DNA from 3 places in the Methylomarinovum tepidoasis genome. Region 1 is predicted to be linked to each of the others. Evidence: predicted binding sites of a transcription regulator. Region 1 holds the regulator's gene; each other region holds the start of a gene.
What was found. Region 1 encodes HrcA, which represses chaperone genes, less so after heat shock. Its sites were predicted from a motif close to TNTTAGCACTCNNNNNNNNNGAGTGCTAANA; they were not measured.
Positions count from the first base shown of each region.

Region 2: the regulator HrcA is predicted to act here: its motif matches at 3,521-3,551, upstream of groES (co-chaperone GroES).
Region 3: the regulator HrcA is predicted to act here: its motif matches at 2,950-2,980, upstream of rpoH (RNA polymerase sigma factor RpoH).

Region 1 covers NZ_AP024718.1:999,398-1,006,487, reverse strand. Annotated here, with positions in the region: gene dnaK (molecular chaperone DnaK) at 1-1,907, opposite strand, end outside; gene grpE (nucleotide exchange factor GrpE) at 1,981-2,562, opposite strand; gene hrcA (heat-inducible transcriptional repressor HrcA) at 2,601-3,644, opposite strand; gene MIN45_RS05100 (NAD(+) kinase) at 3,749-4,621, shown strand; gene recN (DNA repair protein RecN) at 4,791-6,458, shown strand; gene MIN45_RS05090 (agmatine deiminase family protein) at 6,446-7,090, shown strand, end outside.
Region 2 covers NZ_AP024718.1:54,553-61,642, reverse strand. Annotated here, with positions in the region: gene pqqE (pyrroloquinoline quinone biosynthesis protein PqqE) at 1-244, opposite strand, end outside; gene pqqD (pyrroloquinoline quinone biosynthesis peptide chaperone PqqD) at 213-488, opposite strand; gene pqqC (pyrroloquinoline-quinone synthase PqqC) at 485-1,213, opposite strand; gene pqqB (pyrroloquinoline quinone biosynthesis protein PqqB) at 1,210-2,124, opposite strand; gene pqqA (pyrroloquinoline quinone precursor peptide PqqA) at 2,195-2,269, opposite strand; gene MIN45_RS00265 (hypothetical protein) at 2,492-2,716, opposite strand; gene MIN45_RS00260 (HesA/MoeB/ThiF family protein) at 2,713-3,462, opposite strand; gene groES (co-chaperone GroES) at 3,600-3,890, shown strand; gene groL (chaperonin GroEL) at 3,945-5,582, shown strand; gene MIN45_RS00245 (acylphosphatase) at 5,666-5,947, shown strand; gene purM (phosphoribosylformylglycinamidine cyclo-ligase) at 5,944-6,990, opposite strand; gene MIN45_RS00235 (CDP-alcohol phosphatidyltransferase family protein) at 7,065-7,090, shown strand, end outside.
Region 3 covers NZ_AP024718.1:1,762,767-1,769,856, forward strand. Annotated here, with positions in the region: gene ftsY (signal recognition particle-docking protein FtsY) at 1-179, shown strand, start outside; gene MIN45_RS08885 (cell division ATP-binding protein FtsE) at 184-849, shown strand; gene ftsX (permease-like cell division protein FtsX) at 854-1,774, shown strand; gene amoC (bacterial ammonia monooxygenase, subunit AmoC) at 1,948-2,784, shown strand; gene rpoH (RNA polymerase sigma factor RpoH) at 3,028-3,891, shown strand; gene cyoE (heme o synthase) at 3,949-4,857, opposite strand; gene MIN45_RS08910 (M16 family metallopeptidase) at 4,935-6,323, shown strand; gene MIN45_RS08915 (M16 family metallopeptidase) at 6,313-7,090, shown strand, end outside.

The DNA.
Region 1 (7,090 bases):
ACCACGTCCTCGCCACCGGCCTGCGCACCTGCTCCGGCCTCGGGACCGGCACCGCCGGCAGCCCCACCGGCACCGGCCGCACCGCCCGCACCGTAGGCCTGCTGGGCGATCTTGCCGGCCAGTTCCGCCAACTGGCGGGTCTTGGCTTCGATGGCGTCCTTGTCGTCGCCCTTGACCAGCGCTTCCAGTTCCTTGATGACCGCTTCGATCCGCTCCTTGTCGCCGGCGGCCACCTTGTCGCCCAGTTCCTCCAGGCTCTTTCTGGTGGCGTGGATCAGAGCGTCGGCCTCGTTGCGCGCGGTCACCAGCTCCTTGAACCTGCGGTCTTCCTCCGCATGCTCCTCGGCGTCGCGGATCATCCGCTGGATTTCCTCTTCGGTCAGACCGCTGGAGGCGCGGATGACGATGGACTGCTCCTTGCCGGTGGCCTTGTCCTTGGCCGAGACGTGGAGGATACCGTTGGCGTCCACGTCGAAGGTCACCTCGATCTGCGGCACCCCGCGCGGCGCCGGCGGAATGTCGGTGAGGTCGAACTTGCCTAAGGACTTGTTGTCCTTGGCCATTTCGCGCTCACCCTGGAGCACGTGCACCGTCACCGCGGTCTGGTTGTCCTCGGCGGTCGAGAAGATCTGGGTCGCCTTGGTCGGGATGGTGGTGTTCTTCTCGATCAGCTTGGTCATCACCCCACCGAGGGTTTCGATCCCCAACGACAGCGGAATCACGTCGAGCAGCAGCACGTCCTTCACGTCACCGGACAGCACTCCAGCCTGGATCGCTGCACCCAAAGCCACCGCTTCGTCCGGGTTGACGTCCTTGCGTGGATCCTTGCCGAAGATCTGCTTGACGAATTCCTGCACCTTCGGCATCCGGGTCTGACCGCCCACCAGGATCACGTCGTCGATGTCGGAAGCCGACAGACCGGCGTCCTTCAGCGCCTGTTCGCAGGGCTGGCGGGTCTTTTCGATCAGATCCTCGGTCAGCGCCTCCAGCTTGGCCCGGGTCAGCTTTACGTTCAGGTGCTTGGGCCCGGTGGCGTCGGCGGTGATGTAAGGCAGGTTGATCTCGGTCTGCTGGGTCGAGGACAGCTCGATCTTGGCCTTTTCCGCCGCTTCCTTGAGGCGCTGGAGGGCGAGCGGATCGTTGCGCAGGTCGATACCGGTGTCCTTTTTGAATTCGTCTACCAGGTAGTCGATGATGCGCTTGTCGAAATCCTCCCCACCCAGGAAGGTGTCACCGTTGGTGGCCAGCACCTCGAACTGGCGCTCGCCTTCCACGTCGGCCATCTCGATGATGGAGATGTCGAAGGTGCCCCCGCCGAGGTCGTACACGGCGATCTTGCGGTCACCCTTTTCCTTGTCGAGGCCGAAGGCCAGGGCGGCGGCGGTCGGCTCGTTGATGATACGCTTGACATCCAGGCCGGCGATGCGGCCGGCGTCCTTGGTGGCCTGGCGCTGGGAGTCGTTGAAATAGGCCGGTACGGTGATGACCGCTTCCTTGATCTCCTCGCCCAGATAGGCCTCGGCGTCCTGCTTCAGCTTGCGCAGCACGCGGGCGGAAATCTCCGGCGGCGCCATCTTCTTGCCCACCGCCGGCACATCGACCCACGCATCCCCGTTGGGACCGGGGACGATCTTGTAGGGCACCATGTCGATGTCTTTTTTCACCACCGGATCGTCGAACTTGCGCCCAATCAGACGCTTGATCGCAAACAGGGTGTTCTCCGGGTTGGTGATGGCCTGGCGCTTGGCCGGATGGCCGACCAGTTCCTCCCCTTCCTTGGTGAAGGCGACCACGGAAGGGGTGGTGCGGGTGCCTTCGGCGTTCTCGATCACCCGGGGCTTGCCGCCCTCGAGGATCGCCATGCATGAGTTGGTGGTACCCAGGTCGATACCCAGAATCTTTGCCATTGCTTCGTTCTCCTTCGTCTGATTACCTGATTTTCTTCGGCTACCTCACTAAATGGGGCCTTCCCCGTCGATTTCAAGCCTGCTCGTCGATGCGCGGCGGCTCCTCGGCGGGTGGCTTGGCCACCACCACCAGCGCCGGGCGGATCAGGCGGTCGTTGAGGGTGTAACCTTTCTGGAACACCTTGACCACGGTGTCGGGCTCCACGCCCTTGACCGCTTCGGTGGCCATCGCCTGGTGGAAATCGGGGTTGAACTTCTCGCCGGTGGGATCGATGGCCTTGATGTTGAAGCGGTCGAAGACCGTCAGCAGCTGCTTGAGGGTCAGCTCGATGCCTTCGCGGATCTTCTCCACGTCATCGGTTTCCACTGCCGCTTGCAAGCCCAGCTCCAGGCTGTCCACCACCGCCAGCAGCTCCTTGGCGAACTTCTCGATGGCGTACTTGCGCGCGTTGTCGAGCTCGCGCTCCATGCGCTTGCGCAGATTTTCCAGCTCGGCCTGGGTACGCAGCAGCTTCTCCCAGTTTTCCTCGGCCTTGCGTTCGGCCGCGGCGAGCTGCTGCTTCAGGGTTTCGACATCGGCGATCTCGTCGCCGCCTTCCGCCGGGGTTTCCGATTCAGCCACCGCCTCGGGGGATTCTTTCTTCTCCTCGCTCATAGTCACTCCACGCTATTGCCAAAAATCTGAACCGGGACTTAAGATGGGGCCGATAATTTCTGATTCAAGGCCGAACCGAGCAGTTTGGCGGTCACGTCCACCAGGGGGATCACCCGCTCGTAGTGCATCCGCGTCGGGCCGATGACGCCGATGACCCCGAGGGCCCGCTCGCCCACGTCGTAGTGACGCGCCACCAAACTGCACGATTCCAGCGGCCGGTAGCCGGATTCCTCACCGATGAAGATCTGCACCCCCTCGGCCTGGATGCACTGATCGAGCAGATGGATCAGGTTGCGTTTCTCCTCGAACACTTCGAACAGGGAACGCAAACGCTCGCGTTCGGCCAGTTCGTTGAACTCCATCAGATTGGTCTGACCGGCGAGCACGAAGTCCTCTTCCATCGCTTCGCCGCTGAACAGCGTTTGCGTCATCTCGATCAGCTGCCGCAGTTGTTCGCCGGCGGCCCGCATCTCCGCCACCAGGGTTTCGCGCACTTCGCTCAGGCGCCGGCCCCGCAGCAGGGAGTTGAGATAATTGGCCGCCTCCTGCAGCTGGGATGGCGTCAGGGAAACCTGGGGACGGATGATACGGTTGTGGATCTCCTGGTCGTCCGTCACCAGCACCACCAGGATCCGTCCGCCGGACAGGGGCAGAAACTCGATGTGCTGGAAGGCCAGCCGCTGCCGTTGGGGCAGGGTCACCAGGCCGGCCATGCGGGTGATGCGCGCCAGCAACTGGGAAGCGGTTTCCAAAAGTTCCTGGGGATCTTCCAGAACTTCGAAATCGTCCCACAGCCGCTGAATCAGTGCCTGCTCCGGCGGCTGTACGGTCAGCAGGGCATCGACGAACAGTCGGTAGCCTTTCACGGTCGGCACCCGGCCGGCGGAAGTGTGCGGCGAGGTCACCAATCCCATTTCTTCGAGATCGGCCATGACGTTGCGGACCGTCGCCGGACTCAGGTTGAGCCCGGCTTCCCGGGCCAGGGCCCGCGAGCCCACCGGCTGACCTTCCTCGATGTAGCGCTCGATCAGCACCTTCAGCAGGTGCTGGGCGCGGTCGGTCAATTCCAGGGACTGGGTCATGGTTAGCACTCCTCCTCTTCGAGTGCTGACAAAGTAGCAACCTCTGGATACCCTGTCAAGAAAGACCTAATATAATTGGTTTGCCTCATGGCGGTTCTGTGTTAGTGAGCGATTATCGGTTCCGGATCATCGGCATCAGCGCCAAACCCAACGTGGATCGGGTCGGCGAGACGGTGCACCGTTTGTATGACGAACTGCGGCGACGCGGGTTCACCGTGCTGCTCGATCCGGTCAGTGGGGAGATGCTTGGCGGCGGCGACATCCTGCCGCTGGAAGAACTGGGCCGGCGCTGCGACGTGGTCATCGCCGTCGGCGGCGACGGCACTCTGCTGAACACCGTGCGTGCGGTGGCGGTTCACGACACCCCGGTGATCGGCGTCAACCTGGGACGGATCGGTTTTCTGGTGGACATCTCCCCGGACGAGGTCAGCGCCCGCCTGGAGGAGATCCTCCGCGGCCACTGCCTCACCGAGGAGCGTCTGATGCTCAAGGCACAGATTCGGCGCGACGGGCGGGTGATCCACGAGGAGCTGGCGGTCAACGAGGTCGTGGTCCACCGCTGGATCACGCCCCACATGATCGAGATCCTCACTCACATCAACGGCCGCTTTCTCAACGCTCAGCGCGCCGACGGCCTGATCGTCTCCACCCCCACCGGCTCCACCGCCTACGCCCTCTCCGGCGGTGGCCCGATTCTGTATCCGACCCTGGACGCCATCGAACTGGTGCCGATCAATCCCCATACCCTCACCAACCGTCCCATCGTCATCGCCGGCGACAGCGAAGTGAAAATCGCCTTCGGCACCGCCAAGGACATGCGCGCGGAAGTGACCTGCGACACCGTCTCCATCCCCGAGGTACTGATCGACGACCACATCGTCGTCCGCAAGGCGGAAAAGCCCTTCCGCCTGCTCCACCCGCTGGACTACGACTTTTTCGAGATCCTGCGGGTCAAACTCCATTGGAGCAACTGCTGAAGATGCGATTCCGTCCAGACGCACCCACAGGCGGGCGGGGACCCGGTGGCGGAGCGTACTCGGCCTGGATGGCCGAGTATCGAGCGCCCAGGGAAGGGTTCACCGCGTCTCCGCCACCGGGTCCCCGCCCGCCTGCCACCACTATCCTGGATACACACACGCCCCACCCATGCTGACCACCCTGAGCATCCGCGACCTCGCCGTGGTCCGGCAACTGGACCTGGAGCTGGAATCCGGTTTCACCGCCCTCACCGGCGAAACCGGCGCCGGCAAGTCCATCCTCCTGACCGCCCTGGGGCTGGCTCTGGGGGAGAAGGCCGATACCGACCGGGTCCGCAGCGGCGCCGAACGTGCCGAAGTGATACTGGAATTCGACCTGACCCGGGCGCCGGAAGCGGCCCGCTGGCTCGAGGACAACGATCTGGCCGCCGGCGACACCTGCCTGATCCGCCGCACCCTGGCGGTCAAGGGCCGCAGCCGCGCCTACGTCAACGACCGGCCCGTCACCCTTCAGACCCTCCAGGCGCTGGGACACACCCTGGTGGAAATCCACGGCCAGCACGCCCATCTGCGCCTGTGCCAACCCGGCGCCCAGCGCCGGCTTCTCGACCGTCACGGCGGCAGCGAGGCCCTGGCCGCCGAGGTCGCCGAACGCTACCGACGCTGGAAAGCCTGCCACGACCGTCTCCAGGCCCTGCGCCAGCGCAGCGGCGACCAGGCTCTTCGGGAGGATTTCCTGCGCTTTCAGATCGAGGAACTGGAAGCGGCCCAGGTGGAAGACCTGGATTACGAGGCCCTGGTGGCCGAACACACCCGCCTGGCCAACCTCGACCGTATCCTCACCACCTTGCAGGCGCAGGTCTATGAACTCTACGAGGCCGAAGGCGCCGTGGGGGAACGGTTGGACCGTGCGGTGCGGGAGATGGAAACCCTGTGCCAATGGGCCCCGGAGCTGGGCGAAGCGCTGGAGCTGCTACGCAGCGCCCAGATCCAGCTCGACGAGGCCGGCCACAGCCTGCGCCAGCAGCGTGACGGGCTGGAGGCCGACCCGCAGCGGCTGGCCGAACTCGACGCCCGCCTCGGCCAGCTCCACGACCTGGCCCGCAAACACCAAGTCAAACCCGGGGAATTGCCGGCGCACCTGGAGGCGATGCGCGCCGAACTGCACGCGCTCACCCACCAGGAGCAGCAGGTCGCAGAACTGGAGGCGCAACTGCAGGTCCTCGAGCAGGACTACCGCCGCAAGGCCGCGGAACTGAGCGCCCGGCGTCAGCGTCACGCCACGGCGTTGAGCGATCGGATCACCGGGCTGATGCGGGAACTGGGCATGCCCCACGGGGAATTTTCCATCCATGTGAGCAGCGAACCGGAGGCCGAACCCCGTCCCGAAGGGCTGGACTGGATCGCGTTTCTGGTCACCACCAATCCGGGGCTGCCGCCGCGTCCGCTGGCCAAGGTCGCCTCCGGCGGGGAACTGTCACGTCTGAGCCTGGCGATCCAGGTGGCTTGCAACGAAACCCGCCCGGTGCCGACCCTGGTGTTCGACGAGGTGGATACCGGCATCGGTGGCGGAGTGGCCCAGATCGTCGGCCGCCGCCTGCGCGAGCTGGGCGGTGACCGCCAGATCCTCTGCGTCACCCATCTGCCCCAGGTGGCGGCCCAGGCCCATCACCACCTGCAGGTACGCAAACGGGTGCGTGGCGGCCGGAGCGAAACCGAAGTCACCCTGTTGCGCGGGAAACAGCGCCGCGAGGAGATCGCCCGCATGCTCGGCGGCCTGGAAATTACTCCCCAAACCCTGGCCCACGCCGAGGAGATGCTGCAGTGGAACCGCTGAGACTGCCCGCCGAATGGGAGCCCCAAAGCTTCGTCCTGCTCGCCTGGCCGTCGCCGGAAGGGGATTTCGCCCCTTGGCTGGAACAGGTGGAGGACAGCTACCATCGCACCGTGGTCGCCATCAGCCGCCATCAGGACGTGGTCGTCATCTGCGAGGACGGCTTCCACCAGCGCCACATCCGCCAGCGTCTGGGCGACGAGCCGGTCGGGGCGCGGGTCCACTTCGTCCAGGCGCCCTACCGGGACGTCTGGGTGCGCGACACCGCTCCCCTGGCAGTATTCCGCGACGGGAAACCGGCGCTGGCGGACTTCCGCTTCAACGGCTGGGGCGGCAAATATCCCAGCCGTCTCGACGACGCCCTCGGGGAGCGGCTCTACCGCCAGGGAGTGTTCGACGCCGCCCCCTACCGCCGCGTCGGCTGGGTGCTGGAGGGCGGCAGCGTGGAAACCGACGGCCGCGGCACCCTGCTGGCGACCCGCAGCTCGATTCAGAATCCCAACCGCAATCCCGACCCAAGCCGTGCCGAAGCCGTGCTCCGCACCCATCTGGGCCTGCGGCGGTTTCTGTGGCTCGACCACGGCCATCTGGAGGGCGACGACACCGACGGCCACATCGATACCCTGGCGCGCTTC
Region 2 (7,090 bases), 940 kb from region 1:
CCACCAGCTCCTCCAGATCCCGGCGGGTCAGGGGTTCGCCGCCGGAAAAACCCAGCTGCACCGCACCCATCTCCCGGGCCTGGGTCAACACCCGCTTCCAGTCCTCGGTGGAAAGTTCCTCCTGGTAGCGGGCGAAATCCACCGGATTGGAGCAGTAGGGGCACTGCAGCGGGCAGCGGTAAGTGAGTTCCGCCAACAGCCAGCGTGGCGGGCTAAGCGGCGGTTTCGATCCAGCCGTTTTCAAGGGCGATCTCCAGAAATTCGCGGATGTCGTCGGTAAGACCTTGCGTTTGGTACTTGCGTTCCAGTGCTTCGACGATGGTCCTGAGGGAGTGCCTGCCGTCGCACAGCTTGAGTATCTCCGCCGAGGTGGCGTTCAGCTCCACCAGCCCCTCCGGGTAGAGGATCACGTGGCGCTGCTGGGCATCCTCCCACTGCAGCCGGTGCAGGGGGGAGAAGCGCAGTGGGGTGTCGGGATCGAGGCTCATTCCTGAATGTTGAAGTAGGGCGGTTTGTTGTCGATGTAGGCCAGCCACATGGCGTCGAGCATGGTCCAGAGGATGTCGAGCTTGAACTGGAGGATCTCCAGCGCCCGCTCCTGCAGCTGGCGGCTTTGGCCGAAATAGTCGAGGGTGAAGGCAAGACCGTGCTCCACGTCACGGCGGGCCTGGCTGACCCGCTTCTGGAAGTAGGCCAGTCCCTCCGGCTTGATCCACGGATACAGCTCCGGCCAGCCGGCCAGGCGCTGTTTGTGGATGGTGGGGGCGAACAGCTCGGTCAGCGATGAGCACACCGCCTCCTGCCACGGGGCGGTGCGACAGAAGTTGTAGTAGGCATCGACGGCGAAGCGCACCCCGGGCAGGACGTGCCTCAAAGAGGTGATCTCCTCCCGCTCCAGGCCACAGGCCAGCCCCAGCTGGATCCAGGCCTCAATGCCGCCGGGATCGTCGCCATGACCGTCGTGGTCGAGGATGCGCTGCACCCACATCCGCCGGGTTTCCCGGTCCGGGCAGTTGGCCATGATCGCCGCGTCCTTGCGCGGGATGGTCACCTGATAATAGAAGCGGTTGAGCACCCAGCCGCGGATCTGGTCCTCGTTGAGCTTGCCCTCGGCCATGAGGAGGTGATAGGGGTGCTTGATGTGGTAGTACTTGCCTTTGTCGCGCAGTTTGGCCTCGAATTCCTCCCGCGACCACGGCTGCTGGTTCGTCATAGGCGAATCTCCATGGTGTCGTAAGCCACTTCGATGCCGGCCTCGGTCAGTCGCCGGCGCTCGGGCGAATCTTCGTCCAGAATCGGATTGGTGTTGTTGATGTGGATCAAAATCCTGCGCGTCTCCCGCGGCAGGCGGTTCAGGACTTCGATCATGCCGCCGGGACCGGACTGGGGCAGGTGGCCGATTTCGCGGGCCTTCTTGTCGCTGCCTACCTGCTTCATCTCGTCGTCGGTCCAGAAGGTGCCGTCCACCAGGACGCAGTCGGCCTGTTGCATGGCCTCGAACACGTGGGGCTCGATCTCCCCCAGGCCCGGGGCGTAGTAGAGCCTTCTGCCGCTGGAGATCTGCTCCACGATCACGCCCACGTTGTCGCCGGGATGGGGATCGTTGCGGTGGGGTGAGTAAGGGGGCGCCCTGCTCACCAGGGCGTGGCTGTAAAAGCGCAGATCGTCGAAACCGGGGATCTGGAACCCGGTGCCGTCGATGGGCAGCGGATGGCGGTTGACGCCGCAGTAGTGGCCCAGCATGGCCAGGACCGGGAAACCGGAGGTCAGGTCGCGGTGGACCGGATCGGTGCAGTAGATCTCCAGCGGCGCGGTGCTCTCGCGCAGGATCAAGAGGCCTGTGGTGTGGTCGATCTGGGCGTCGATGAGGACGATGGCCTTGATGCCGGTGTCACGCACCCCGCGTTTGGGCTGGAGCGGTGGGTTGGCCTCCAGCTGGAAGCGGATGTCCGGGGAAGCGTTGAACAGGACCCAATTGTCCCCGTCCTCGCTGACGGCGATGGACGACTGGGTGCGGGGGCGGGCGTTGATTTCGCCCCGGCGCAGACGGCGGCAGTTGTCGCAGTTGCAGTTCCACTGGGGGAAACCGCCGCCGGCGCCGGAGCCGAGCACACGGATGAGCATGATGGCGTCCTACGGGAATAAAAAAGGGGCTTCGCGAGGAAACCCCTTTGCTGAAAATCGAACCGCGAGATTAACGGTTGTAGATGTACATGGTGACTTCAAAACCGAAGCGCAGATCGTTGTAGCTGGGCTTTTCCCACTTCATGTCGCGTACCTCCTTTGAAGGATCTTGTGATTTTCCCGAGATTCGAAGTATACGACCCCCTTTGGGGGAGCGCAACCATCCGTGACCAGGAACTTGCCATCCATCGTTTCTGCGGGAGGAGGCCGGGAAGGGCCTGTCTGCGGCCAGGGAAGGCCGCTCCGGGCCTGAATTTACGGACGAATTCCGGTCCGGCAGGCCCTTCCCGGCCTCCGAAAAGGCAGGTTATTCGGCCTTGCCCTGCTGGCGCCACCAGACGATGCCCCATACCGTCAGCACGACCAGCGTCACGGCGGCGATGACGACGGCGTTGCCGACGAACCACTGATAGACCGCGTCGGCGGCCCCGAAGATCTTTTCCAGGGTTTCCTCGTCCAGATGCCAGTGGCCGGCGTGGGCGAACGCGGTGGCCGGCAGTATCAGGAGCCATGCGGTGATGATCGTTCTCATGAGGGCGCTCCACAGGTTGGACAGGAAGGGTTGCGGGGCAGGTTAACGCAGTGCCAGGTCATCTGCAATCCATCCAGAATCAGCAGGCGGCCGGTGAGGGGATGGCCGATGCCGGCGAGAACCTTGATCGCCTCCAGCGCCTGGATGCTGCCGACGATGCCGGTGACAGGGGCGATGACCCCGTTCCGGCCGCAGCGTTCCTCCCCTTCGCCTTGGTCGGGATAGAGGCAGTGATAGCAGGGGCTGTCCGGCTGGCGCGGATCGAACACCGCCACTTGGCCCTCGAAGCGGATCGCCGCCCCCGACACCAGGGGCTTGGCGGTCTGGACACAGGCGCGGTTGACGGCGAAGCGGGTGGCGAAGTTGTCGCTGCAGTCGAGCACCAGATCGGCCTCGGTCACCTGTTCGATCAAAGCCTCCCCCTCGAGGCGCCGGCACAGCGCCTCGACCTTGACGTTGGGATTGAGGGCGCTCAGAGTGGCGGCGGCCGATTCGGCCTTGGGGCGGCCGATGTCTTCGGTGTGATGGGCGATCTGGCGCTGGAGGTTGGACAGTTCCACGGTATCGTCGTCGGCGATGGTGAGATACCCGACACCGGCGGCCGCCAGATACATGGCTGCAGGACATCCCAGTCCGCCGGCGCCGACGACCAGCACCCGGGCTTGAATTAATTTTTCCTGTCCCCATATGTCGAGCTGAGGCAACAGGATCTGACGGCTGTAGCGAAGCAGGAGTTCGTCGTTCATAGGGCTCCGAAAGGAAAAAATCAGGGAAAGCACTTGACAGCCGTCCTGGGACGACTATTATTAGCACTCAAACAAGGCGAGTGCTAACAAATTCCACGGCAACCCGAGTTCAACAACCTAGATAAGGAGTGAAGCCCATGAAATTGCGTCCTCTGCACGACCGAGTCATCGTCAAGCGTCTGGAAGAGGAAAAGACCTCGCCGGGCGGTATTGTAATTCCCGACACCGCCAAGGAAAAACCGATCAAGGGTGAGGTGCTCGCCGTCGGCAACGGCAAGATCCTCGAAAACGGCGACGTGCGTCCCCTCGACGTCAAGGTCGGCGACAAGGTGCTGTTCGGCAAGTACGCCGGCACCGAGGTCATCATCGACGACGAAGAGCTGCTGGTGATGCGCGAAGACGACATTATGGCGATCCTGGAAGGCTGATTTCCAGATTCAGACAAGCGAATTTCCATTTCTTTCAAATTCTGAGGAGCAACAATGGCAGCAAAACAGATCAAATTCAGTGACGACGCCCGTCACAAGATGGCCGAAGGCGTCAACATCCTGGCGCAAGCGGTGAAGGTGACCCTGGGCCCCAAGGGCCGTAACGTGGTGCTGGAAAAGAGCTTCGGCGCCCCGACCGTCACCAAGGACGGCGTCTCCGTGGCCAAGGAGATCGAGCTGAAGGACAAGTTCGAGAACATGGGGGCCCAGATGGTCAAGGAAGTTGCCTCCCAGACTTCCGACGTCGCCGGTGACGGCACCACCACCGCCACCGTGCTGGCCCAGGCCATCCTCAACGAAGGCCTGAAGGGCGTGGCCGCCGGCATGAATCCGATGGATCTGAAGCGCGGCATCGACAAGGCCGTGCACGCGGCGGTCGAGGAGCTGCAGAAGCTTTCCGTCCCCTGCACCGACACCAAGGCCATCGCCCAGGTGGGCGCTATCTCCGCCAACAACGACGAGGAGATCGGCAGACTGATCGCCGAGGCGATGGAGAAGGTCGGCAAGGAAGGGGTGATCACCGTCGAGGAAGGCTCCGGTCTGGAGAACGAACTCGACGTGGTGGAAGGGATGCAGTTCGACCGCGGCTATCTGTCGCCGTACTTCATCACCAACCAGGAAACCATGTCGGTGGAGCTGGAGAATCCCTTCATCCTGATCCACGACAAGAAGATCTCCAGCATCCGTGACCTGTTGCCGGTGCTCGAAGCGGTGGCCAAGGCCGGCCGTCCGCTGCTGATCATCGCCGAAGACGTGGAAGGCGAGGCGCTGGCGACGTTGGTGGTCAACAACATGCGCGGCATTCTCAAGGCTTGCGCGGTCAAGGCGCCGGGATTTGGTGATCGCCGCAAGGCCATGCTGGAGGACATCGCCATCCTCACCGGTGGCACCGTGATCTCCGAGGAACTGGGCATGAGCCTGGAAAAGGCCACCCTGGATCAGATGGGCACCGCCAAGAAGGTCGTGGTCACCAAGGAAGACACCACCATCATCGATGGCGCCGGCAGCAAGGAGCAGATCGAAGCCCGGATCAAGCAGATCCGCGCCCAGATCGACGAAGCCACCTCCGACTACGACCGTGAGAAGCTGCAGGAACGTCTGGCCAAGCTGGCCGGCGGGGTGGCGGTGATCAAGGTCGGTGCTGCCACCGAAGTGGAGATGAAGGAGAAGAAGGCCCGCGTGGAAGACGCTCTGCACGCCACCCGCGCCGCAGTCGAGGAAGGCATCGTCCCCGGCGGTGGCGTGGCGCTGGTGCGGATCCAGCAGAAGATCAAGGATCTCAAGGGCGCCAACCACGATCAGGACGTGGGCATCCAGATCGCCCTCAAGGCGATGGAAGCCCCGCTGCGTCAGATCGTCGAGAACGCCGGCGAGGAAGGCTCGGTGGTCTACAACAAGGTCGCCGAGGGTGACGGCAACTTCGGTTACAACGCCGCTACCGGTGAATACGGCGACATGATCGAGATGGGCATTCTCGATCCGGCCAAGGTGACCCGGACCGCGCTGCAGAACGCCGCTTCCGTGTCCGGGCTGATGATCACCACCGAAGCCATGGTGGCCGAAGAGCCCAAGGAAGAGTCCGCAGGCGCCGGCGCCGGCGGTGGCATGCCCGACATGGGCGGCATGATGTAACCGCCCTGCGGCGATCCATGCCAAACATCGAAGCCCCGCCCGGAAACCGGACGGGGCTTCGGTCTTTTTGGAGGAAAGGAAACATGGCGCAGAAACGTTGGCACATCTGGGTGTCCGGCCGGGTTCAGGGGGTGTTTTACCGCGCCCACACGGTGGAGGCGGCGCGGCGACTGGGCCTGACCGGGTGGGTCAGGAACTTGCCCGACGGCCGGGTGGAAATCGTCGCCGAAGGCGAGGAGAAAGCGTTACAGGCGCTGCTGGACTGGTGCCGCCAGGGCCCGCCGCTGGCCCGGGTGACCGAGGTGGTCTGGCGGGACGAAGGGCCGGCGACGGGAGAATCTCACGCTTTCGGTGTGCGCGGCTAGGCGTTGCGATAGCGGACCTGTTTCGCCGCCGCCGTCTCGATGCAGCCGATGACCCAGGCTTTCTCGCCCAGTTTCCGGAGCATCTCCAAAGCGGTGGTCTGGGTTTCAGGCGGGACGCATACGATCATGCCCACCCCGCAATTGAAGGTTCGCAGCATTTCCGCCGTGTCGATGCGGCCCTGCCGCTGCAGCCAGCGGAAGATCGGCGGCCATTCCCAGCTCGACAGGTCGATCTCCGCCGCCAGGCCCTCCGGCAGCACCCGCGGCAGGTTTTCGGTGATGCCGCCGCCGGTGATGTGGGCGAGGGCGTGGACCGGCTGGGCTTCGAGCAGCCGGAGCAGCGATTTGACATAGATCCGGGTCGGCTCCAGCAGCCAGTCCGCCAGCGGCCGTCCTTCCAGGGATTGGGACAGGTCGGCGCCGCTGACTTCGAGAATCTTGCGGATCAGCGAGTAGCCGTTGGAATGGGGACCGGAGGCGGCGAGGGCGATGAGGACGTCGCCCGCCTGCACCCGGCTGCCGTCGATGATGCGGTCCTTGTCGACGATGCCGACGCTGAAACCGGCCACGTCGTACTCGCCGCCGCCGTAGAAACCGGGCATTTCTGCCGTCTCGCCGCCGATCAGGGCGCAGCCGGCGAGCTCGCAGCCCCGGGCGATGCCGCCGATGACCCGGGCGGCCACGTCCACCTCCAGCCGACCGGTGGCGTAGTAGTCGAGGAAGAACAGCGGCTCGGCCCCCTGCACCACGATGTCGTTGACGCACATGGCCACCAGGTCGATGCCGATGGTGTCGTGGCGGTCCAGCTCCAGGGCCAGCTTGAGCTTGGTGCCGACCCCGTCGGTGCCGGCCACTAGCACGGGACGGCGGTAGCGCGCCAGGGGCAGCTCGAACAGGGCGCCGAAGCCGCCGAGGCCGGCGAGGACCTCAGGGCGGAAGGTCCTTTTGACCAGCGGTTTGATGCGTTCCACCAAAGTGTTGCCGGCCTCGATGTCGACGCCGGCGGATTTGTAGTCGAGGGGGGCTTGATCTGCCAAGGGGATGCCTCCACTTTGTTCGATTGAAAGACGCAATGCTGCTATTGTACGGGACGAGCGGGGACGAGAGGGAACCGACGATGACCTGGCTGACACTGCGCAATCT
Region 3 (7,090 bases), 760 kb from region 1:
TCGACGGCACCGCCAAAGGTGGGGTGATCTTCGCTCTGGCCAAGCGCTTCGGTATCCCGATCCGCTTCATCGGCATCGGAGAGGGCATCGACGACCTACAGGATTTCGACGCCAGGGCGTTCGTCGACGCCTTGTTCGCCGAACAGCCCCGGGAGGCGCCGGCTCCGGTCCTGCACTGAGGCCATGCTGCGTTTTCAGGGGGTCGGCAAGCGCTATCCGGGCAGCGGCGAGATTCTGAAAGGACTCGATCTGACGGTCGGACGCGGTGACATGGCCTTCGTCACCGGCCATTCCGGAGCCGGCAAGAGCACGCTTCTCAAGCTGGCGGCCCTCATCGAACGGCCCAGCCGCGGCCGCATCTTCCTCAACGACCGCGATCTGACCCGGCTGCCGCCCCGGAGCGTGCCCTACCTGCGCCGCCGCCTCGGGCTGATCTTCCAGGACTACCGCCTGCTTTACGACCGCAGCGTGTTCGACAACGTCGCCCTGCCGCTTCAGATCGCCGGATACGCGCCGGAAGAGGTCGAGCGCCGCACCCGGGCGGCCCTGGCCAAGGTGGGTCTGGCCGGCTGGGAACGGCGCCGGCCGGTCACCCTCTCCGGGGGCGAACAACAGCGGGTCGGCATCGCCCGGGCCATCGTCACCCGCCCCCCCTTGATCCTGGCCGACGAGCCGACCGGCAATCTGGACCCGGACCTGTCCCAGGAGATCTTCGCCATGTTCCGCGATTTCAACCGGGTCGGGGTGACTTTTCTGATCGCCAGTCACGACCAGGCGCTGGTGGAACGCTTCGCCAGCCGCTGGTTCCACCTCGAGCAGGGCCGTGTCGTCGAAGTGGGAGGGAGGTGAGGCGGTGGCGCTGAAGACTTACCTGCGTCTGCACCGCCAGGCCTTGCTTTCCAGTCTGGAGGACTTGTGGCGGGCGCCGTGGATGACGGCGGTCACGATCGGCGTCATCGCGGTTACCCTGGTGCTGCCTTTGAGCTTCCATCTCACCTTGTCCCAGGCGCAGCGTTTGGGTGGCGCTTTCGGTTCCGGCCGGCAGGTGACGCTGTATCTGCAGCCGGATCTGCCCGCGGAGAAGGCGCAAAGTCTGGCGGCGCGTCTGCGGCAGGAGGCGGCGGTGGCGGAAGTCCACTTGATCGGCAAGGACGAGGCCCTGGCCCAGTTGCGCGAGGCGGGCGATTTCGCCGCGGCCCTGGACTGGCTGCCCGACAACCCGCTGCCGGCGGTCATCGAGGTGACGCCGAAGCCGGCCTGGAGCGAGGAGGCCCGCCTTGCCGGGCTGATCCAGCGCTGGCGCCGGTGGCCCGGCGTCGAGCAGATCCAATGGAATCAGTCCTGGTTGCGGCGTTTCCGGGCCTGGCTGACCCTGACCCGGCACGCTGCGCTGGCGCTGGGGGCGGTTCTGTCGTTGGCGGTGGTGCTGGTGGTGGGCAACACTGTCCGCCTGGAATTGGAAGAACATCATGAAGCGATCGAGGTGATGGGCCTGCTGGGAGCCACTCCCGGTTTCATCCGCCGCCCGTTCCTGTATTCCGGGTTCTGGCTCGGTTTCCTCGGCGGCGGTGCGGCGCTCGCTGGCGTTTTCCTACTGTATCGGTTGCTGTATCCCTATGTCGTCGAACTGGCGCGCCTCTACGGCAGCCGCTTCGAGCCGCACTTCTTCTCCTTGGGTGAAATCCTCGGGATCTGGCTGGCCGTGTGCCTGCTGACGACGGCCGCCGCCGCGCTGGTGGTCAGCCGTCATCTGTGGCGGCTGTTTCGCCGATAAATCCCGCACCTTTAGTGGTTTAATATCGCAACAGTTTGAATTTCAAATAGTTTTGTGGCGATATATAACCATAGAAAATGTATTGTTTTTGATCTAGGTCAAAAAAACCCAATAACGGATGGGGTAATCTTCGTTCCGCCTGTCATAACAACGAAACGTTAAGGAGGTTACTGATGGCAGCTACATCTGCTGGTGTCTCCGCACAAGCGGAAGCACCTTTGTTGAATACCCGATGGCTTGCGTTCGCCTTCGCGATCTACACCATCCTGTATTCCTGGGTGGTGTGGTACGAGAGGGTTTACGGGTGGCAAGCCGGCCTGGACTCTTTTGCACCAGAGTTCGAAACTTATTGGATGAACTTCCTCTACACCGAGATCGTGGTGGAGGTTGTCATCGCCTCTCTGCTGTGGGGCTACCTGTGGCGTACCCGTCCCCGTGATCTGGACAAGATCGCCGGCACTCGGGAGGAGCTGCGCCGCAACTTCACCCATCTTGTCTGGCTGTTCGCCTATGCCTACTCCATCTACTGGGGTGCGAGCTTCTTCACCGAACAGGACGGCACCTGGCATCAGACCATCGTGCGGGACACCGACTTCACGCCGAGCCATATCATCGAGTTCTATGGTTCGTATCCGGTGTACATCATCACGGGTTTCGGCGCCTTCATCTATGCCCATACCCGGTTGCCCTACTTTGACTATACGAAGAAGGGGCTGTCGCTGCCGTACCTGATCTCGGTGGTGGGTCCGTTCATGATCGTTCCCAACGTCGGTCTGAACGAGTGGGGTCATACCTTCTGGTTCATGGAAGAGCTGTTCGTCGCTCCGCTGCACTATGGTTTCGTCTTCTTCGGTTGGTTCGCTCTGGGAATCCTGGGAGTCTGGCTGCAGACCCTCGCCAGCATTCTGAACCTGATCGGCAAACCGCTGTGCGGCGAGATCTACGACGCGGCTGTCGCCCGCATCGGAGCTGACCAGGCTCAGTGGGCGGATGACGTCCTGGAGGATTGATCGTCCTGCTCTTCATGTTTTTCTCGATTTTCCCCCACAGGGAGGTGGGGGATCCAGGAAAAGTGATTGCGCTTTTCCTCCTTACGTAGCCATTGAATTGCCTCTTTTTTGGGGACCGCCCTTCGGGGCGGTTTTTTTTGCTTTGCGTCAAGGAACTTTCCAAAAAGCTAGCACTCTCTCTTTGGGAGTGCTAAAGTGACTTGCGGCTTTGCAACAACAACAAACCAACAGGGGGATAGCAGGATGAGCAACGCACTGGCCATTCCGAGCATCGGCAAGTCGATTCGTTCGGTCAACGACTACATCGTGGCCGTCAATCAACTACCGAAATTGAGCGCCGAGGAGGAGCGGGAGTTGGCTACCCGCTTTCGGCGCCAGAACGATCTGGAGGCAGCCAAGCAGCTGATTCTCGCCAATCTGCGCTATGTGGTGCCGATCGCCAGGGGCTATCTGGGATACGGTCTGCCGCTGGCGGACCTGATTCAGGAAGGCAACATCGGCCTGATGAAGGCGGTGAAGCGTTACGACCCGGCGGTCGGGGTGCGCCTGATTTCCTTCGCGGTGCACTGGATTCGTGCCGAGATCCACGAATTCATCCTGCGCAACTGGCGCATCGTCAAGATCGCCACCACCAAGGCGCAGCGCAAGCTGTTCTTCAACCTGCGCAAGGCGCGCAAAAAGCTGAACTGGCTGAACCGGAACGAAGCGGAAGCGATCGCCAAGGATCTGGGCGTGAAGGTGGAAACCGTGCGGGAGATGGAAAAACGCATGAACGGTCAGGACATGGCTTTCGACGGCGGTGCGGACGAGGAGGAAAACGCCGCGCCGGCGCCGGTCCATTTCCTCCATACGCAGATGGATTCCGATCCGGCGCACCAATTGGAGGAGAACGAGTGGCAACAGGTCGAGCACGAACGGCTGCAGGCCGCCCTGTCGCAGCTCGACGAGCGCAGCCGCGACATTCTGCAGTCGCGCTGGCTCGGGGAAAAGAAGGTCACCCTTCAGGAACTGGCCGACCGTTACGGTGTTTCCGCCGAGCGCATTCGCCAGCTGGAAAAGACTGCGCTCAAAAAGCTCAAGCACCTGATGTTGGCCGAAGCGGCCTGAGCGCCGGCCTGTTGCAAAGCCCGGCGGGCGTCTCCAAAAACGGGGGCGCCCGTTTTTTTATGGATGAAAATACCAGTAATGATCCACCAGCAGGGCGGCGAACAGGATCATGAGGTAAACGATGGAGTAGGCGAAGGTCCGCATCGCCAGGCGCTTGTCGTCCGGCCGCAGGCGCAGCTGCCAGGCCAGATAGAGGAAGACGGCGTCCAGGATGACGGTGACGCCCAGGTAGATCAGGCCGCTCATGCGGGTGAGGTAGGGCATCACGCTGATGACGCTGAGGAGGATGGTGTAGAGGAACACCTGCAGGCCGGTGAACTCGACCCCGTGGGTCACCGGCAGCATGGGAATGTCCACCTTGGCGTACTCGTCGCGTTTGGCGATGGCCAGGGCCCAGAAGTGGGGCGGGGTCCACAGGAAGATGATGAGGAACAGCAGCACCGTGTTGGGGTGGATCTGCCCCAGCACCGCGCACGATCCCAGGATCGGCGGCACCGCCCCGGCCGCCCCGCCGATGACGATGTTCTGGGGGGTGGCCCGTTTCAGATAGACGGTGTAAACGACCGCATAGCCGATCAGCGACAGGAAGGTCAGGATCGCCGTCAGCCAGTTGACCCAGACCACCAGGATGACCATCGAGGCTAGCCCCAAAACCGAGGCGAACACCAGCACCTTCCAGGGCTCCAGTTCCCCCTGGGGCAGGGGACGGTGGCGGGTGCGGCCCATCTGGGCGTCGGCGTGGCGGTCGAGATAGTGGTTGAAGGCGGCCGCCGAGGCCGCCGCCAGGGCGATGCCCAGGGAGCCGAAAACGAGCGCCCGCAAAGGCACCATGCCGGGAACCGACAGGAACATGCCGACGATGGCGGTGAAGACGATCAGCGCCACCACCCGGGGTTTGCACAGCTCGAAATAGGCGCGCCAGCCGGCGGGGGAGGGGATGGGATCGGCAACCGTCTTCGCTTTCATGGGCACCTGGTAATACAATAGAGCGGAAACGCGTTATTTTATACCAATTTCCTTGGAATTTAGGGGGCGGACACGCGATGATCCGAAGGTTCCTCAGTTTTTTCTGGCTGCTGTGTTGGCTTCCACTGGCCGCCTGCGCCGTCGATCCCAAGGTCCACGAGTACAAGCTCGACAACGGCCTCAAGGTGGTGGTGAAGGAAGATCACCGCGCGCCGGTGGCGGTCTCCCAGGTGTGGTACAAGGTCGGCTCGAGCTACGAGCACGACGGCATCACCGGCATCTCCCATATGCTCGAACACATGATGTTCAAAGGAACCGAAAAACACGGGCCGGGTGAATTCTCCCGCATCATCGCCGAGCTGGGCGGACGCGAGAACGCCTTCACCGGCACCGATTACACCGCCTATTTCGAAACCCTGGAAAAGTCCCGGCTGCCGGTGGCCTTCGAACTGGAGGCGGACCGCATGCGCCACCTCAAACTGGACGAAAAGGAATTCGCCAAGGAAAAGCAGGTGGTGCTGGAGGAGCGCCGCATGCGCACCGACGACCAGCCCCGGGCCAAGACCTACGAACACTTCATGGCCGTCGCCTTCACCAACGGCCCGTACCGGAACCCGGTGATCGGCTGGCCGGCGGACATCGAGGCCTTGACCGTCGCCGACCTGCGCCAGTGGTACCGGCAGTGGTACGCCCCCAACAACGCCACCCTGGTGGTGGTCGGAGACGTGGCGCCGGAGCGGATCCTGACGTGGGCGAAAAAGTGGTTCGGCCCGCTCGAACCCGGTGAGATTCCGCCGCCCAAGCCCCGCACCGAGGTCGAGCAGCGGGGGGAACGCCGCCTGACGGTGAAGGTGCCGGCTAAGCTGCCCTATCTGCTCATGGGGTACAAGGTGCCGGTATTGGCGAGCCTGCCCGAGGACCGGCAGTGGGAAGCCTACGCTCTTACGGTGCTGGCTGGCGTTCTCGACGGCGGCGAGAGCGCCCGGCTGGCCACCCGCCTGGTGCGGGGCAGACAGATCGCCGCCGCCGCGGGCGCCGGTTACGACCTCTACGACCGCCTGCCGACGCTGTTCCTGTTCAACGGCACCCCCGCCCAGGGCCACGACCTGGACGAACTGGAACAGGCCCTGCGCCAGGAGGTCAGGCGGTTGCAGGAAGAACCGGTGTCCGCCGCGGAGCTGGAACGGGTCAAGACCCAGGTGACCGCCGAAGCCGTCTATGAACGGGATTCCATGTTCTACCAGGCCATGCAGATCGGCCTGCTGGAAACCAACGGGCTGGGCTGGCGCCGCCTGGACGAGTACGTCGACCGCATTCAGCGGATCACCGCCGCCCAGGTGCAGGAGGTGGCGCGCAAGTATCTGATCGCCGATCATCTTACCGTCGCCCGGCTGCAGCCGCTGCCGATCAAGGCCGGTCAGCGGCCGCCCGCACCGGCAGGTTTAGGAGGTAATCATGTCCGTTAAAGCTTGTCTCGCGCTCTTTCTGGGGCTGGTGCTGGCCTTCGATGCCGGGGCCGGACCCAGAATCCAGTCCTGGCGGACCGAAAACGGGGTCAAGGTCTATTACGTCCACACGCCGGAATTGCCGCTGGTGGACGTGCAGGTGGTGTTCGCCGCCGGCAGCGCCTGGGACGGGGATCGCTTCGGTCTCGCCCATCTGACCTCGGCGCTGCTGGATACCGGCGCCGGCCGCTGGGACGCCGACGCCATCGCCCGGCGCCTGGAGAACGTGGGCGCGCAGCTGAGCACCGGGGTGTCGCGCGATTCCGCCTGGCTCGATCTGCGCAGCCTCACCGCCGCCGACAAACTGGACGTCGCCCTGGAAACCGCCGCTGAGATCCTGGCTCACCCCCGCTTCGCCCGGGCCGATTTCGAGCGGGAAAGGAAACGCCTGCTGCTGGCCCTGAAGCAGCGGGAGGAATCGCCCGGGCAGCTGGCGGCGATGCGTTTCTACAAGATGATCTACGGCGACCACCCCTACGCCCATCCCAGCGAGGGGGAGATCGACACCGTCAGGGCGATCCGGCGCCGGGATCTTGAGGATTTCCACCGCCGCTATTACGTCGCCGGCAACGCCCTGGTGGTGGTGGTCGGGGCCGTGAGCCGCACCGGGGCCGACCGCATCGCCCGCCGCCTCACCGACGCGCTGCCGCAGGGGGAGCCGGCCGCGCCGATTCCGCCGGTCCCGGCGCCGCAGCGCGCCCGTACCGAGCGCAAACCCTTCCCCTCGG